3 regions of the Paucilactobacillus nenjiangensis genome follow, and region 1 is predicted to be linked to each of the others. Evidence: predicted binding sites of a transcription regulator. Region 1 holds the regulator's gene; each other region holds the start of a gene.
The links. Region 1 encodes CtsR, which represses protease genes until heat stress. Its sites were predicted from a motif close to TTGGTCAAAAAAGGTCAAANA; they were not measured.
Positions count from the first base shown of each region.

Region 2: a site for CtsR is predicted at 1,817-1,837, ahead of clpP (ATP-dependent Clp endopeptidase proteolytic subunit ClpP). Genes of this name have one in related genera too.
Region 3: a site for CtsR is predicted at 2,040-2,060, ahead of F0161_RS05040 (Bax inhibitor-1/YccA family protein). Genes of this name have one in related genera too.

Region 1 covers NZ_CP043939.1:691,768-696,263, reverse strand. The annotation lists gene F0161_RS03510 (ATP-dependent Clp protease ATP-binding subunit) at 1-1,928, opposite strand, end outside; gene F0161_RS03505 (CtsR family transcriptional regulator) at 1,946-2,413, opposite strand; gene F0161_RS03500 (YhgE/Pip domain-containing protein) at 2,759-4,496, opposite strand, start outside.
Region 2 covers NZ_CP043939.1:1,740,775-1,745,270, forward strand. The annotation lists gene F0161_RS08980 (MIP/aquaporin family protein) at 1-215, shown strand, start outside; gene F0161_RS08985 (L-lactate dehydrogenase) at 270-1,190, opposite strand; gene F0161_RS11740 (hypothetical protein) at 1,294-1,425, opposite strand; gene F0161_RS11745 (hypothetical protein) at 1,671-1,793, shown strand; gene clpP (ATP-dependent Clp endopeptidase proteolytic subunit ClpP) at 1,904-2,494, shown strand; gene whiA (DNA-binding protein WhiA) at 2,587-3,528, opposite strand; gene F0161_RS09000 (gluconeogenesis factor YvcK family protein) at 3,544-4,496, opposite strand, start outside.
Region 3 covers NZ_CP043939.1:988,605-993,100, forward strand. The annotation lists gene ytpR (YtpR family tRNA-binding protein) at 1-214, shown strand, start outside; gene F0161_RS05030 (hypothetical protein) at 247-627, shown strand; gene murC (UDP-N-acetylmuramate--L-alanine ligase) at 653-1,984, shown strand; gene F0161_RS05040 (Bax inhibitor-1/YccA family protein) at 2,199-2,918, shown strand; gene polA (DNA polymerase I) at 3,006-4,496, shown strand, end outside.

The DNA of each region.
Region 1 (4,496 bases):
TCATCTAAGACTTGTAATAACAAGTTAAAGACATCTGGATGGGCTTTTTCAGCTTCATCTAAAAGCACAACTGAGTATGGATGTTGGCGAACTTTTTCAGTTAATTGTCCACCTTCATCATAGCCCACATAACCTGGTGCAGCACCAATCAAACGGCTGGTACTGTATTTTTCCATGTATTCAGACATATCGACCCGAATCATGCTGTCTTCTGAGTCAAAGACTGATTCAGCCAAAGTCTTAGCTAATTCAGTTTTACCAACCCCAGTAGGTCCAAGGAACATAAATGAACCAATTGGACGGTTAGGATCTTTCAGGCCACTGCTTGAACGACGAATTGCTCGTGACACGGCAGAAACTGCTTCACCCTGACCGATAACCCGCTTATGCAAAATGCTTTCCAAGTTGACGAGGCGGTCACTTTCACTCTTTTGTAATTGTGTCAGTGGAATTCCTGTCCATTCAGCAACAACTTCAGCAACATCTTCACCAGTAACTTTCAAATCATACTTCGCATGACTATCTTCAACTGGGGCAGCTTGTTTGTCGAGCTTGGCCTTTAATTTGAGTTCTTCTTGGCGTAATTCAGCAGCCAAATCGAAGTTTTGATCTTCGATAGCTTCTTCCCTTTGAACACCAAGTTTTTCTATTTTTTCAGTAGCCTTCGTTTGTTTTGATGGTTTGTCTTGCGCATCAATTCGAACTTTAGCTGAAGCTTCATCCATCAAATCAATGGCCTTATCTGGTAAGAAACGGTCACTGATGTAACGTGATGACAAGGTAACAGATTGTTCAATCGCATCATCAGTAATTTCTACATGGTGATGGTCCTCGTAACGATCCTTTAAACCAGTCAAAATTTGAACGGCTTCGTCTTCAGTTGGTTCAGCAACTTGAACGGTTGCAAAACGACGTTCTAAGGCAGCATCTGATTCAATATACTTTTGATATTCATCTAACGTTGTCGCACCGATTGTTTGAAGTTCTCCACGAGCCAAAGCGGGTTTCAAAATATTGGAAGCATCGATAGCACCTTCAGCGCCACCGGCACCAATTAAGGTATGCAATTCATCAATGAATAAAATGACATTTCCATCACGATAAATTTCATCAATCACTTTCTTCAAACGATCTTCGAATTCACCACGGTACTTAGTGCCAGCAACTAATGAGCCCATATCGAGCATCATTAAACGTTTCTGAGCTAAATCACCAGGAACATCCCCACTAATAATCCGTTGAGCTAATCCTTCAGCAATCGCAGTTTTACCAACTCCGGGTTCACCAATTAATACTGGGTTATTCTTCGTCCGACGGCTCAAAATTTGAACCACCCGACGTACTTCTTTTTCACGACCCACCACGGGATCCATTTTATCTTCACGAGCACTCTGAGTTAAATCACGAGCTAGTGAGTCTAAAGTTGGTGTCCCTTCAGCTTGTGGTGATTTTTGCTTGTTAGCCTGGCGACGTTTAGGTGCGTCAGAAACTCCGAGACGACGCATTACAATGCGATGTGCTTGATTTAAATCAACATCTAAGTTGAGTAAAATGCGAGATGATAGAATACTTTCATCTGATAATAAGGCAAGAAGTAGGTGTTCAGTACCAATTTTCAAAGCGCCCAAGCGTTTAGCTTCTTCTCCAGCGACTGCGAGAATTTCTTTGGCTTTAGGAGAATATGGTAAATAACTATCCTTATCTGCGCCGGTTAAAGTCCCGTAACCAGTGAAGCGTTCAATTTCTTCGCGAATATCATCTTCACCAACTGAGAATTGTTGCAACACTTTGCTAGCAATTCCATTTTGTTCAATACTCAAAGCTAGCAGTAAATGTTCCGTACCTACAGCTTGATGTTTGAAATGTTTGGCCTGTTCTTGAGCCAAAGTAAGTACGTTTTTGGCGCTTGGTGTAAATAAGTTATCCATAACAATTCCCCTCTTTCTTAACTTTCGTAACGCAATCTGTTCAATAATGAAATCAGAACGTGTGCTCGAAGTGTATCCCCCACTTGACGATTGTCAAACGCTAACGTTTGCTTCGATACCATCACAGCCATTAAATCGGCTTCACGACGTGTAATCACATCTTCATCATACAATGTTTGAATTATCGAAACTGCATCCCGCTCATTGATTTCGTCTCCAATGACCTGAATTAACGTGTTCAACACAGCAACATCATCCATTAAGTTAACTTTTTCAATCCGAATATAGCCACCGCCACCTCGTTTGCTTTCAACGAGATAACCATTTTGAATGGTGAACCGGGTTTTAATAACGTAATTAATTTGAGATGGCACTACATCAAACAGGTCAGCAACTTCTGAACGTCTGATTTCTACGTGCTCAGAATCGGACAAAATATTTTTTAAATAGTTCTCAATCACATCTGAGATATTTTGGCCTTCCATAACTAACCTCCTGTATCTTTGACTAATGTTGACTAATATTATACAAACAAAATTCATAATTGCAAATGATTTAGCCTAAAATAACCGATGTTTATCGAAAATATATCAAACACAATAGTCACTGACTAAATTTGCACACATTCAGATAGATAAAAAATAGTTGAACCGATTTTATTCGGTCCAACTATTTTTGTATTTAAGTAGCGTTACATCAGTCAGCATACTTATTGAATTGTGTTCAATAAGTCTACGTCTTCCGTCTAGTTATGAATCATGAACATAAGAAGAACACTTATATCCATAATTCTAAACTATACTCAGTCGCAAACCGACTTATTTCACTACTTATTCTTCTGATGCATCATTTGTATCACGCTTACTTAACATCATATCAACAAGATATGCGATACCACCGAGAATAGCAGTAAAGACTGTTAAGAATGCGATTGCTAACCAGACGCTGTAGTCACCGCCATTGATTAGATTTTCGAAACCGTGAATTGCATGAGTCATTGGTAAGATATTTCCAACTGCTTGATAGAACTCTGAAAGCATAGCGTTTGGGAATACTTGACCAGTGATAATCACTTGAAGGAGTGACAACAATACTGCGAACAGTACGCCGACACGGCCAAAGATATGATAAAGCAACATGCAAATCAAGGTGAAGAAGATTGAAGTTAACAAGGTAAAGAGTGTTAAACCAACCCAGTTTGAAACAGTCACACCTAAAATACCGATTAAGGCATCTGCAATGATTGCTTGAACAACTGCCGTTACACCAATTGCGAGTAATGGTTCTTGTAATAAGCTAATCTTACGTTGTTTAGGTGTAAAGAGACCTAATTGGGTTACCACCGCACTTAGGAATAGCACAAGTGCTAATACTAATGGTGCAAAGGTATTCTTCAAATCTTGTGTATCACTATTAATGTCTTTTGTAGTTACTGGAGTAGCAAAATGATTTGTGTTCTTAGATGAATCACTAACTGGTGTTAATTGGCTAACACCATCTTGAAGTGCAGTATTCAACTTGTTAGTACCATTTCCAGCGGTGACCAAACCATCTTGAACTTGATGTGAACCATCAGCCAATTGTTTTGAGCCACTAGCTGCTTGATCAGTTGAATCAACAATCTGACCAGTACCTGAACGAAGTTGTGGACTTGCAGCAGTCAATTGTGAACCACCATCATTGATTTGCAATGCACCAGATAATAATTGTCCAACACCAGCAATTAAAGTTGGAGCAGAAGCTGATAATGTCTTATTACCGTCAGCAACTTGTTGAGCTCCTGAATTTAATTTGGCATTGTTGGCTACTAATTGATTTGCACCAGGAATAATCTTATTGGCTACGCCATCAAATAATTGTTCAATTCCACTGACAAGAGTTGGTGAACTATCATTTAATTGAGAATTACCATCAGAAAGTTGTGATGAACCATCAATTAATAAGTCCAAATTACTATCAATCACAGTATTGACATGCGATAGGCTCTCTTTCAATGTCTGTGTACTACCGGCGACTGAATTTAAATTATTAATTGTAGTATCACTCAACAGTGGATCAGTTTCATTAAATAATGTATCAGCTTCAGTCATAATCTTTTGAACTTGAGCTAACATCTGATTAGCATCATCCGTAGTCAATGTTGCGCCACTTAATTGATCACTGAACTTTTGTAAAGCTGTTGTTGATTGAGTTTTAACTAAATTAAATGCATTTGCGTTTATTGTAGCATCAGTTCCAAGTTTTTTATTTGCCGTAGAATTAGCAGCCGAAGCAGCTTCTAAGGCTGTAGTGTCAGCACCAGACGCTTTCAATTTGGCAATTTCTGCATCTAATGTGGCTTGTGTCGAAGTTGCGGCCGTCTGATCAGAGCTAACTTGATCTTTCGACTTAACCATTCCTGAAACCATTGTCAATTGGCTTTGCAATGATGCAATTTGCGACTTAGCTGATGAGATTTGATCCAACAATGGAGCTAAACTTTGCAACGTTCCCATTGCAGTCTTCATGCTTGCCATGTCAGTTTTTAATTGCGCTGTGTCAACTTGAGATTGTTTCATTACCTTGGTC
Region 2 (4,496 bases), 1.0 Mb from region 1:
TTGGTTTCTTAGTTGCAACTCTTGTTATTTCCATGGGTGGTGCAACTGGTCCAGCCTTGAATCCTGTTCGTGATCTTGGTCCTCGATTAGTTCACGCATTATATCCAATTAAAAATAAGGGTGATTCTCATTGGGACTATTCTTGGGTTCCGGTTGTTGCTCCAATCTTGGCCGGTATCTTAGCAGTCTTCGTATACAAATCAATTTTTATTTAAATTCAAAAAATAAAACCTCGGAATTTTCATTCCGGGGTTTTTGTTTACACTATTTTATTTACTTTCAGCATACTTTGTTTTGATATAATCAGCTGAAATTTGAAGTTTGTCTAATTCTTCTTGAGTTAAATCAAGTTGGATTTGTTCAACAACTCCATCACGTCCAACAATGGCTGGATATGAGAGATAAGTGCCATATTCTTCGCGATAATTAGAAACTGGCAACTCAGTTAAGGCGTCATTCAACACCGTATTAGCTAATAGAACTGCCGCTGTAGCAACACCATAGTTGGTATACTTCTTACCATGGAAGACTTTGTGTCCACCCAATTTAGATTCTTTATCAATAGCTTCCAAATCAAGACCACGATCTTTAGCAAGTTCAGTAATATGGTGACCTAAGACACGTACCGTTGACCAAGCTGTAAATTGAGAATTACCATGTTCACCAAGGTTATAGCCAACAACTGAACGAGGATCAATATTCAATTCTTCAGCCACTGACCGTTTCATCCGTGCAGAATCTAGTAACGTTCCTGTACCGATGACATGGTTCTTTGGTAATTCAGTCACTTCTTGATAAATTGAAGTAATCACATCAACAGGGTTGGTAATTGCAACAATAATTCCATTAAATCCGGCAGCTTTGATTTTAGCAGCGACATCTCGAACTTGCACGCGAGTAAATGGCAATTCAGCAAACCGATCATCATTTGCATTATCTTGTAACTTAATGTTACCCAAAGCAGAAATAATAACATCTGCATCTTTTAAAGCAGAATAATCGTTAACAACAATATTGGTATGATATGGCAAGTTTGGCATTGCATCTTGGAAATCTAATGCATCTGCTTCAACCTTCTTTTCATTAATATCAATTAAAACCAAATCATCTGCGAACCCATTTGCAACTATGTAATGTGCGGCTGTCGAACCAACGTTTCCCATTCCAATAACACCGATTTTTCGTGACATAACAACATCTCCTAATATGTATTTATCTATCATTATATTACAATCTGACAAAAAAACAATCATGATACAAAAAAACACCACTATTCAGTGATGTTAGGTTGCTTTACTTAGCAGCTTCTGGCTTTTGTTTAGCCCAGGCACGAATATCTTCAGCCTTCTTGGCTTTTTGTGCTTGTTTGTATTGAGAAGCTACTGGACGGCGTCCTTGTACTCCATGTGGATGTGCTTTGCGCATGATAATTGCCTCCTTAATTTCATCGTTTTATTAATCAACATTACAATTATAGTCATATTGCCGAATAAAATCAATAGTTTTCCAGAATCCTTCAGTCATTCTATCTATACCAATTTTAAATTAAGAACAATTATTAAGGGTTATTAAAGACTTAAAATACTATTTGACAGTTAGACCAATTAATCATATACTAGCATTACTCATAATAAGTAAATGAAATTTTAAATACTTTGGGGGAATTAATTATGGATAATACAAAAAAGACCGAGACCACACAAGAACAATTGATTGAAGATGATCGTAAAGAACTCGATCAAAAAAGTGCGGCATCGGAACTCGAATGGCTTAGTCAACAGCTTGATGACTAAGCTTTTTTTCTGCCAAGATAAACTATTTGACCTTTTTTGACCTATGCGGTAAACTGTCTTTACACGTTTAGCAAACACAATCTTTAAGTGCTAAAAGGAGGAAAACTTTTATGAACTTAGTACCTACAGTTATTGAACAATCATCTCGTGGTGAACGCGCCTATGACATTTACTCACGACTATTAAAAGATCGCATTATTATGTTATCCGGCCCCATTGAAGATGACATGGCCAACTCAATTGTTGCCCAATTACTCTTCTTAGACGCCCAAGACTCAACCAAAGACATTTACCTATATATTAACTCTCCAGGTGGTGTAGTTAGCTCAGGACTCGCTATTTACGATACAATGAACTTCATCAAATCTGACGTTCAAACCATCGTAATTGGTATGGCAGCTTCAATGGCCAGTGTCTTAGTATCTTCAGGTGCAAAAGGTAAACGATTCGGTTTACCACACTCTCAAGTTATGATTCACCAACCATCCGGTGGTGCTCAAGGTCAACAGACTGAAATCGAAATTGCTGCAACCGAGATTTTAAAGACTCGTAAGCAATTGAACCAGATTTTAGCTGACAATTCGGGACAACCTTTTGAACGTGTTCAAGAAGACACCGAACGTGACCACTATCTCAGTGCTCAAGAAGCAGTAGACTATGGTCTGTTAGATGGTATCATGTCAAACAAAGACGCAAAATAAAATTGTAATTTAAAGGCTGTGACAAAACTAACGTTTTGTATCACAGCCTTTTTTTGTACAAATATTTTTAGAATTGGTTCTACAAGTCATTTTTATCCCGCTAAACCATCCTGGCGTAATTGTTCTGCATAGGCATTCAGCTTACGCAGTCGATGATTTACTCCAGATTTAGAGATAGCCCCACTCGGAATCAATTCCCCTAGTTCTTTTAAACTGACTTCTTCATTTGCTAAACGAGTCTCTGCAATTTCGCGCAATTTAACTGGCAAACTGCCAAGACCTACTTTTGAATCAATTAATTTAATATTTTCAATCTGTTGGTTCGAAGCAGTGGCAATTTTGTCCATATTTGCTGTTTCACAATTAACCAGTCGATTCACGGAGTTGCGCATGTCGCGGACGATTCGAATATCTTCAAATTTCAACATTGCGTTCGTGGCACCAATTAAAGATAAGAAATCAGCAATTTTTTCTGCCTCTTTCAAATAAACAATGTAACCACTTCTCCGCGGTGTCGAACGCGCATTTAAGCCAAATTCATTCATCATATCAACCAACATGTTGTTATGTTCTTCATATAATGAATAAACCTCCAGATGATAACGTGATGTTTCTGGATTATTGACCGATCCACCTGCCAAGAATGCACCACGTAAATAAGAACGTACCATTCCTTCATCAGACAGCATCTCAACGGGAACTTGTTCTTTAATTTGTAAGCCTTGTAAAATCCCTAAGTCGTCCAAAACACTCTCAGCATCATTTCGAAGTCGGACAATATAGAGATTATTTTTTTTCAATTTCATTTTACGCCGAACCACTAATTCACTTTCAGCGTGATAAAAATCTTTCAGCAATTGATAAATACGTCGAGCAATTGCTGGATTTTCAGTTTGGATATTCAATACCAATTTGTGATTGGCAATATTTAACGAGCCGTTCATTCTAATCAACGCCATCAATTCTGCTTTAGCATTGTTCAAATGGACTTCTAAGCCAGTTAATTCTTTTTTCACTTCACTAGCGTATGACATTTTGTCACCTCCTACTTAGCTACAATTTTTAACCGCATGCAGCCGATTCATTAATTCAGCGACAACCATCTTACTGTCATGAAAGGCACCATTATCTTCTAATCGAAGAAAATCATTAGAAATTACACGGACATTTTGTTCTCGCAGACCCTGAAAGTCGTGTTGAACCTGTTTCGATAGTTCATTCCACTTATGATAATCCATGTAATCTTCAGGGACCTCCGTGGTATTCACTAAAATCGTATTGACGAAGTTTTGGCCCAAATGACGATTCAAAATGCGGACATGGTCTGCATCCGTCATTGCATCAGTTTCGCCCAATTGAGTCATAATATTGCAAATATAAATTACTTCGGCCTGTGTTTCACACACTGCCTTTCCGACATTCTCAATCATTAAGTTGGGTAAGATACTAGTAAATAAACTACCCGGTCCAATCACAATCTGATCTGCATTCATAATTGCATCAATCACTTCTTCGACAGCTTCAGCACTATGTCCATCACTATCATCAGAAGGGGTGACCCAGACGCGCTTAATCTTATTGTGCGCTGCCGTAATTTCGGATTCTCCCGCAACAAAACTACCATCCATAAACTCAGCGTTCAACACCAATGGTTCATTGGCCGCAGGGTAGACGTGTCCATTCACGTGCATCATTTTTGACAATTCTTGAACCGCTTCAAACACCCCGGACTTCATTTCCGCCAGTGCCGCAATAATTAAATTACCAATCGCGTGGCCGGCAAAAAACGAATCTGAACTATCAAATCGATATTGAAAAATATCTAACGTCAATTGAGGCATATCTGACATTGATACCAAAACGTTGCGGATGTCCCCTGGTGGAACCACGTTAATGTAGTTTCTCAAAACGCCAGAAGACCCACCATCATCTGCGACCGTCACGACTGCAGTGATATCAACATTTTGATTTCGTAAACCCTTTAAAATAACAGGTAAACCTG
Region 3 (4,496 bases), 300 kb from region 1:
TGTAGTGGCTAAAGTTGGAGCAATGATGCCAAGTGGATTAATCATTTTCCCAGGCGAATTGCGCGGTGTGGCAAGCAATGGTATGATTTGTTCAGGTCGTGAGTTAGAAATTAAAAACGCACCACAGAAACCAGGTGCATTGATTTTACCAAATGACTTCCAAGAAGTGGGACAACCATTTGATTTTAAGTTGGGCGATCTACTATTTCAGTAGGCGCTTTTTTCTTGTAATGAGGTGAAATGAAGATGACAGACAAATATGATGGGCCATCTTTTTCAAGAGCTAATCATGAAAACAAAAATTCAGAAACTGGCTATGAAACAAAGTCGGGTGATTTTTTGAGCACTTATGTACCGCCCGTAATGAAAAAAGAAAAATTCAAAAACAAAACTAATTTTAGAATGCTCGAAAGACGTTTATACAAACGCCCAGAAGATTATTACATTGTGGTTGATGATGAATCAACTGATTCAAAAGTAACATCGGCACGTGAAGAATCGGCAACAAATGTTAAAGAAACCGTTAAACGTGATAACAAACAGGCCCTAGGACACTCATTAAGCGATATTCTAGAGACTGAGAACCAGGCTCAAAAAAAGTTAAAAATATTTAATCAGAATAATTAAAGTCTTTTGAAAGAGGGAACTCGGGATGGATAAGAACACAGTATATTACTTTGTAGGGATTAAAGGCTCAGGCATGAGCGCACTTGCATTGGTACTTCATGACAAAGGGTATCAAGTAGAAGGGTCAGATATTGATCAATATACTTTTACTCAACGTGGCTTGGAACAAGCCGGTATTAAAATTTATCCTTTTGATCCAAAAAATTTGCATGAAGGACAAACTGTGATTGCTGGGAACGCCTTTCCTGCAACACATCCTGAAATTTTACAAGCCAAAAGTTTAGGCTTAAAAACATATCGTTATCACGAATTTTTAGCTCAACTAATTGAAGGCTATACAAGTATTGGTGTCGCTGGTGCGCATGGTAAAACCAGCACATCTGGTCTATTAGCACATGTCTTAAGTGGTGTTGCACCAACGAGTTATTTGGTTGGAGACGGTAGTGGTAAAGGCCGTCCTGACGCACGCTTCTTCGTGTTTGAAGCTGATGAATATCGTCGCCATTTTGCCGAATATCGTCCAGATTATGCTATTATGACGAACGTCGATTTTGATCATCCCGATTATTATAGTGGTATTGAAGACGTCTTTGATGCATTCGAAGGCTTTGCTGGTCATGTTAAAAAAGGAATCTTTGCATGGGGTGAGGATGAACATTTACGTAAATTAAAAGTTGATGTACCTGTTTATTATTACGGTACTGAAGAAAATGATGACATCCGTGCGACTAATATCAAACGCTCAACTAACGGTTCAACCTTTGATGTGTACTACCGTGATGAATTCTTAGGTAATTTTGCAATTTCATTATTCGGTCAACACAATATTTTGAACAGTTTGGCCGTGATTGGTGTTGCTCATTTTGAAGATATTGATTTAGATGAAATTAAGGAAGAATTGCTTTCATTCCAAGGGGTTAAACGTCGCTTTAGTGAACGTGATGTTGCGGATATGGTGATCATTGATGACTATGCCCATCATCCATCTGAAATTCAAGCAACATTGGATGCAGCCCGTCAAAAATATCCAGACAAAGAAATTGTGGCAGTTTTCCAACCACATACGTATACCCGAACATTGGCATTGTTAGATGATTTTGCGGCCAGCTTGAATTTAGCTGATAAAGTTTACTTAACTGATATTTTTGGCTCCGTTCGCGAAGACGCTGGTAAAGTCTCTAGTGCTGATTTAGGTGCAAAAATTACCAAAGGTGGAGAAATCCTCAAATTGGATAATATGTCACCATTATTAGACTTCCATAATGACGTAGTGGTCTTTATGGGGGCAGGCGATGTGCAAAAGTATGAACGTGCTTATGAAGAATTACTCAGCAATATTACACCTAAAAATAATTAATCATTAAGAAAATATTAAGATGAGATTTTCACGTAAATAGTGAGTCTCATTTTTTTATTTGACCAATGTTGATGTATAAGCCTGTAGTGAGATTGTTAGCTTTTTGATTATGGATTAATTCGGAATAAATTACTTGATTAAAACAGTGGCGTTAGCTAAGATGTTCATTACAGAAGAAAAAATAATTTGTAATTTTAAAGGAGAAGTGAGATAGATGAACAACCCTAACGGTGATTATTCTGATTCAAGGCGGGTGGTAAATGCCGACGCCGGATTAAATCGATTTATGACGAAAATGTACGGACACATGGCACTGTCAGTCTTGGTTTCAGCAGTGACTGCCTTTATCTGTTCGTTCTACACCAGTAGCATTACCACATATTTAGCACAACATGGTGCGATGATGTGGTTGCTATTCTTGGTTCCAGTTGGACTTTCAATGGGAATCAGCTTTAAGGCAACGCGCAATTATGCAGCTAGCTTTACGATGCTGATGGCAATGGCGATAATTTACGGATTTATATTCTCGATTATCAGTCTGGCATATACTAGTGCCAACATCGCTGCAGCCTTCTTATCAGCTTCGGCAGTCTTTATCTCAATGACGGCTTATGGTGCTGTTACAAAACGGGACTTAACCAAATTTGGAACACATGCGCGTGCCGCATTGATTGCATTAATTATCGCTAGTGTGATTAACTTGTTCCTACAAAGTCCAGCAATCACTTATATCTTTTCGTACATTGCAGTTATCATCTTTACCGTTTTAACTGCTTACGATACACAAAATATGAAACGGATGTATCTACAATATGGGTCACAAGTTTCAGTTGGTGGGTTAGCCGTGATGGGTGCCTTACAACTATACTTAGACTTCATTAACATCTTTATCAGCTTGCTCCAAATCTTTGGAATGGGTGGCAGTCGCGACTAATAATTAGATTTCAAACAAAAAAGCAGCCAGATGACTGCTTTTTTTGTTACAATTGATAGTAGATTAAGTTAAAGTCGGGAGAAAATAATGTCAAAAAAAGTATTACTAATTGATGGAAATAGCGTCGCCTTTCGTGCATTTTTTGCGCTGTTTCAACAGGTGGATAAATTTGTAAATCAAGATGGTCTCCATACCGGAGCGATTTTTGGGTTCAATAAAATGTTAGATATTGTGTTAGATGAGGTTAAACCTGACTATGCGCTGGTTGCTTTTGATGCTGGGAAAACTACCTTTAGAACTGAAATGTTTTCAGATTATAAGGGTGGCCGTTCAAAGACACCATCAGAACTGTCTGAACAAATGCCGTACATTAAGAAGTTAGTTCAAGCCCATGGGATTGCGACATATGAACTGCCTAACTACGAAGCCGACGACATTATTGGTACTTTAGCTAAAGAGGCTGGTACCACCGGCTTTTCAACTACGATTGTTACCGGTGATCGTGATTTAACGCAATTGTCGACTGACAATGTGACGGTCTCGGTCACTAAAAAGGGTGTGACTGAGGTTGAAAATTACGATCCAGCTCACGTGATGGAAAAATATGAACTTACACCTGGCCAAATTATCGACATGAAGGGCTTGATGGGCGATACTTCAGATAACTATCCTGGAGTAACTAAAGTCGGTGAAAAGACCGCTATCAAGCTCTTGAAACAATATGGTACTATTGAGGGTATCTATGACCATATTGATGAATTTAAAGCCAGCAAGATGAAAGAACATTTGATTGATGATAAGGATTTAGCTTATCAAGCAAAAAAATTGGCCACAATCAATCAAGATGCACCCTTGGAAATTAAGTTAGCCGATATTGAATTTAAGGGAATTCAAACAGAAGATTTAATCCAACTGTATCAGCAATTAAATTTTAAATCATACCTAGCCAAATTAGATGGCGAACAAACGACGCTCGATTTAGATCCTGAAATTAGTGCGATTGAGTTCACGGTCTTAACTCAGGACAATTTAAGTGAAGTGGCACAATTTGATGATGAAATCACGTTGTACGTAGAGATGCCAGACAGTAATTATCATACCTCTGACTTTGCTGGCTTTGTCATCGGCAATCAAGGCAAGTGGTATGTCAGTCGTGACATCGAGCTACTACAATCTACAGTATTAAAAGCTATTTTAGAAAGTACCACAATTAAAAAGAACGTCTTTAACGCCAAGGCGATGACCGTGGGGCTCAATCGCTTGAATATTCAGCTCAATAATCCAGATTTTGATTTATTGTTGGCCTCATATCTTTTAGATACGAATGATAACAGTGATGACCTTGGACAAGTTGCACATGAACATGGTTTCATGGATGTACAATCCGATGAAGAAGTGTATGGCAAAGGGGCGAAGTTTGCGATTCCTGGTGATACAGAATTGTTTGAACATTTAGCTCGCAAAGCTCATGCCATTGATTCGTTACATGAAAAACTGTTTGCTGAATTGGAAACGAATGAACAAACAGCCCTTTACCGGACAATTGAGTTACCACTTTCTGATGTCTTAGCGAAAATG